Regions from separate parts of the Shewanella sp. Sh95 genome, predicted to be linked through region 1. Evidence: predicted binding sites of a transcription regulator. Region 1 holds the regulator's gene; the other holds the start of a gene.
The links. The regulator MetJ, encoded in region 1, represses methionine synthesis genes. The targets are predictions, from matches to a motif close to TAGACGTCTAGACGTCTA.
Positions count from the first base shown of each region.

Region 2: the regulator MetJ is predicted to act here: its motif matches at 1,098-1,115, upstream of metK (methionine adenosyltransferase).

Region 1 is NZ_LGYY01000054.1:11,022-13,229, forward strand. It holds gene metB (cystathionine gamma-synthase) at 1-783, opposite strand, end outside; gene metJ (met regulon transcriptional regulator MetJ) at 1,006-1,320, shown strand; gene AEA42_RS04345 (sulfite exporter TauE/SafE family protein) at 1,428-2,171, shown strand.
Region 2 is NZ_LGYY01000108.1:18,738-20,945, reverse strand. It holds gene tkt (transketolase) at 1-681, opposite strand, end outside; gene metK (methionine adenosyltransferase) at 1,158-2,208, shown strand, end outside.

The DNA.
Region 1 (2,208 bases):
CCGCTCGGCATTACTTTGGTGCTCACGAATGCGCACAGCTAAGGTACGCAGGCCGCGCAGGGTTTGATAACTGTCGAAGGCAGAACCGGTTAAGCCTAAGGTGTTCGACCACCAATGTAAGGTCTCACCGAGTTGAGGGTCTTTGGCGACCACCGCGCCGCCCACCACATCGCTATGGCCATTAATGTATTTAGTGGTGGAGTGGATAACGATATCGGCGCCGAGCAATAGCGGTTGCTGCAAAATCGGTGACAGGAAAGTATTGTCCACTATCACTAACGCGCCCACACCATGACTTGCCTTGGCAATAGCTTCGATATCAACCACCCGCAGTAATGGGTTGGATGGGGTTTCAATCCACACCATTTTAGGTTGCTGGGCAATCGCTTGCGCAAGCGCTTGGCTGTCGGTTTGATCGACCACCAGCAATTTAAATTGGCCTTTTTTCGCCAAATTAGTAAATAAACGGTAAGAGCCACCGTAACAATCGTGGGGCACCACCAGTAAATCATCTGGGCCCAGTAAAGTGGTCACTAAGGTAATGGCTGCCATGCCAGTACAAGTCACTACACCGGTTGCGCCTTTTTCCAGCTTAGCTAAGGCATCGCCTAAGATGCTGCGGGTAGGATTGCCGGAACGGCTGTAATCAAATTCGCGAGGATTTTTATGACCATCGAAGGCGTAATTCGTCGACAGGTAAATTGGCGGCACCACGGCGCCATATTGAGTATCGCTTTCGATACCCTGACGCACTGCCAATGTGGCTAATTGACGCTCGGTCACTAATTTGCCTGCGGTCATCGGGAACTCCTAAGTTCGCAAAGAGATGTCTGGACGTCTAAATGTACCTAAGCCCAGTGGTATCGTCAATAGGCGTTAAGACGTTTAGACGTCTAAACATAAAGAAATCTGTTTGCAATCGCTAAGAAATAGTAGCAATAATTTGACTGTAATCTGTAAGGGTTTAAAATCTGCCCCGAATTTAGCGTTATAACAGGTGAGTCAATGACTGAATGGAATGGGGAATACATCAGCCCCTATGCTGAACATGGCAAGAAGAATGAACAAGTAAAGAAAATTACTGTGTCTATTCCGCTCAAAGTGCTAAAAGTCCTCACGGATGAACGCACGCGTCGTCAGGTCAACAACCTGCGCCACGCGACCAATAGCGAACTGTTGTGCGAAGCATTTTTGCATGCCTACACCGGCCAGCCTCTGCCTGATGATGCCGATCTGTCGAAAGAGTGCCCAGACAGCATCCCCGCTGAAGCGAAGCGGTTGATGGACGAAATGGGGATCGAGTGGGAAGACATGGAATAACGCTTAAGCGCCCATAATCCTGCCGTAACTAATTATGAGGGATCGTTAATGCTCATCCGGCGTGGTGGGTTAAAGTAACGATCCCTATTTTGTTTTGATGGAATCCTATGTTCTCCTTGATCGATCCACAAACGCTCGCTATTGCGTCTGTGATTGTGTTTTTAGGTGCCCTCACCCAGAGTCTGATTGGGTTTGGCTTAGCAGTGGTCGCCAGTCCGTTGCTGTATATCGTCGATCCCCAATTAGTGCCCGCTCCCGTGATTGTGATGGGATTTTCCATCGCGCTACTCACCCTATTGCGTGAACGCGGCCATTTAGAATTCAATGGCTTGCAATACGCGCTCATCGGTCGAGTACCCGGTGGCTTTATCGGTGCTAGCCTATTACTGTTTGCGCCGCAGCCGATTCTTGGTTTGGCGATTGCGGCCATTGTGGCGGTCGCCGTGGTGCTGAGCCTGTATAAATTCAGCCTACCGGTGAACAAAGCGACGCTATTTGGCGCGGGAGTCGTCTCGGGGATCTTTGGCAATATCGCCGCCATTGGTGGCCCTCCGATGGCGATTTTATTGGCGGGTAAGGATGCTTCGCAGTTTCGCGCGGCGTTATCGGCCTTCTTTATCTTTAGTTCGACCATTGCCTTGGCGATTCTTGGGGTGACGGGCCTACTCGAAATCAAGCACTTTTGGCTGTCGCTAATGCTATTGCCCTCGGTATTGTTAGGCTATCTCGTGGCAGGCAAACTGGTAGGAAATGTGGATAAACATAAGACCAAGATGGCGACCTTAGCCCTCTGCGCTATCAGCGCCTTAGTGCTCACGGTCAAATCAGTGATTGAGTTATTACCGCAATAATCTCCTGCCAATTGCAACCAATCGCAGCCATAAAAAA
Region 2 (2,208 bases), on a different contig from region 1:
AGCTGCGCGAATGGCATCGCTGTCGTGACCATCGACGTTAGCAATTACGTGCCAGCCGTATGATTCGAAACGTTTTGGCGTGTCATCGGTAAACCAGCCTTCAACATGGCCGTCGATAGAGATGCCGTTGTCATCCCAAAATGCGATCAGTTTGCCTAGGCCTAAGGTACCTGCCAGAGAACACGCTTCGTGGGAAATACCTTCCATCAAGCAGCCATCGCCGAGGAAGCAGTAAGTGTAGTGGTCAACAATCTCATGACCTTCACGGTTAAACTGTGCCGCTAAGGTTTTTTCTGCAATAGCCATACCCACAGCGTTGCTGATCCCCGCACCTAATGGACCCGTGGTGGTTTCAACACCTGGGGTGTAACCATATTCTGGGTGACCTGGGGTTTTAGAATGTAACTGACGGAATTGCTTCAGTTCATCCATTGGCAGATCGTAGCCAGTGAGGTGTAATAAAGAGTAGATCAGCATAGAGCCGTGACCGTTAGAGAGGATAAAGCGGTCTCTATCTACCCATTTCGGATTGTTCGGGTTGTGCTTAAGGAAATCATTCCACAGCACTTCAGCAATATCTGCCATGCCCATTGGGGCGCCTGGGTGGCCTGAGTTTGCTTTTTGAACTGCATCCATACTTAACGCACGGATTGCGTTGGCGAGTACTTTACGGGAAGACATGCTCTCTCCTGCTTAATTTGTGGGGTCTAGCGGGCAATTTGGACGCATATTTTCCCCTACATAGCGAAGCGACGCAAACGAAAATTCATCACAATCTCGCCTTACCATCGCCAATAGAACTTTTTGCGATAAAAAATGGCTTAAGGATGAACTATTCAAGCCAATGATTCGTAGTTTAAGTCGCTATGACAATACTCTGTACAATTTCCCCCAAAGCACGTCTCGGTGGAAAAGAGGAAATGCCGCCGCGTATCCTTAACGGAATTAGATGGATTTTAAACACTTTTAATTAATTATTTTCAATCAGTTAAATGACTAACATGCTTTTTAGTTCAAATTTTAAAGCTGAGATTTACCTCACTAAGTACAGAAATATTTAGCTTTGGGGGTGTCATGGCGATGAAATTCCACTAAAATAGCCGTCTAGATGTAGATGCTTCTACACGTTTGATTGCTAACAACGAGATTTTCCTACTATGGCAAAGCACTTGTTTACTTCTGAGTCGGTCTCAGAAGGTCATCCCGATAAAATTGCAGATCAGATTTCTGATGCTGTGCTAGACGCGATTCTGGCCCAAGATCCCAAAGCACGTGTCGCGTGCGAAACGTATGTCAAAACTGGCATGGTATTAGTAGGTGGCGAAGTGACCACCTCTGCCTGGGTTGATATTGAAGAGCTGACCCGTAAAACGGTTCGTGAAATTGGTTATATCCATTCTGATATGGGCTTCGATGCCGATTCTTGCGCCGTATTAAACGCGATTGGTAAACAGTCTCCAGACATCAACCAAGGTGTTGACCGCGCGGATCCAAAAGAGCAAGGTGCCGGCGACCAAGGGTTAATGTTTGGTTATGCCAGCAACGAAACTGACATTCTGATGCCAGCGCCTATTACTTTTGCACACGCATTAGTGAAGCGTCAATCTGAAGTGCGTAAAAACGGCACTCTGCCATGGTTACGCCCAGATGCGAAAAGCCAAGTCACCTTCGCTTACGAAGACAACAAGATTGTTGGTATCGATGCGATCGTACTGTCTACCCAACACAGCCCTGATATCGCCCAAGCGGATTTGATTGAAGGCGTGATGGAAACCATCATCAAACCAGTTCTGCCAGCACAATGGCTGAGCAAGGACACTAAATACTTCATCAACCCAACTGGCCGTTTCGTGATCGGTGGTCCTATGGGTGACTGTGGTTTAACCGGTCGTAAGATCATCGTGGATACCTACGGTGGTATGGCGCGTCACGGTGGTGGTGCATTCTCTGGTAAAGACCCATCAAAAGTTGACCGTAGTGCTGCTTACGCTGCCCGTTACGTTGCGAAAAACATCGTAGCAGCGGGTCTGGCAGACCGTTGTGAGATCCAAGTGTCTTACGCTATCGGTGTAGCTGAACCGACTTCTATCAGTGTTGAGACTTTCGGTACGGGTAAAGTATCTGAAGAAGTCTTAATCAAGTTAGTCCGTCAACACTTCGACCTGCGTCCATACGGCCTGACTGAGATGTTGAACTTAGCTCGTCCAA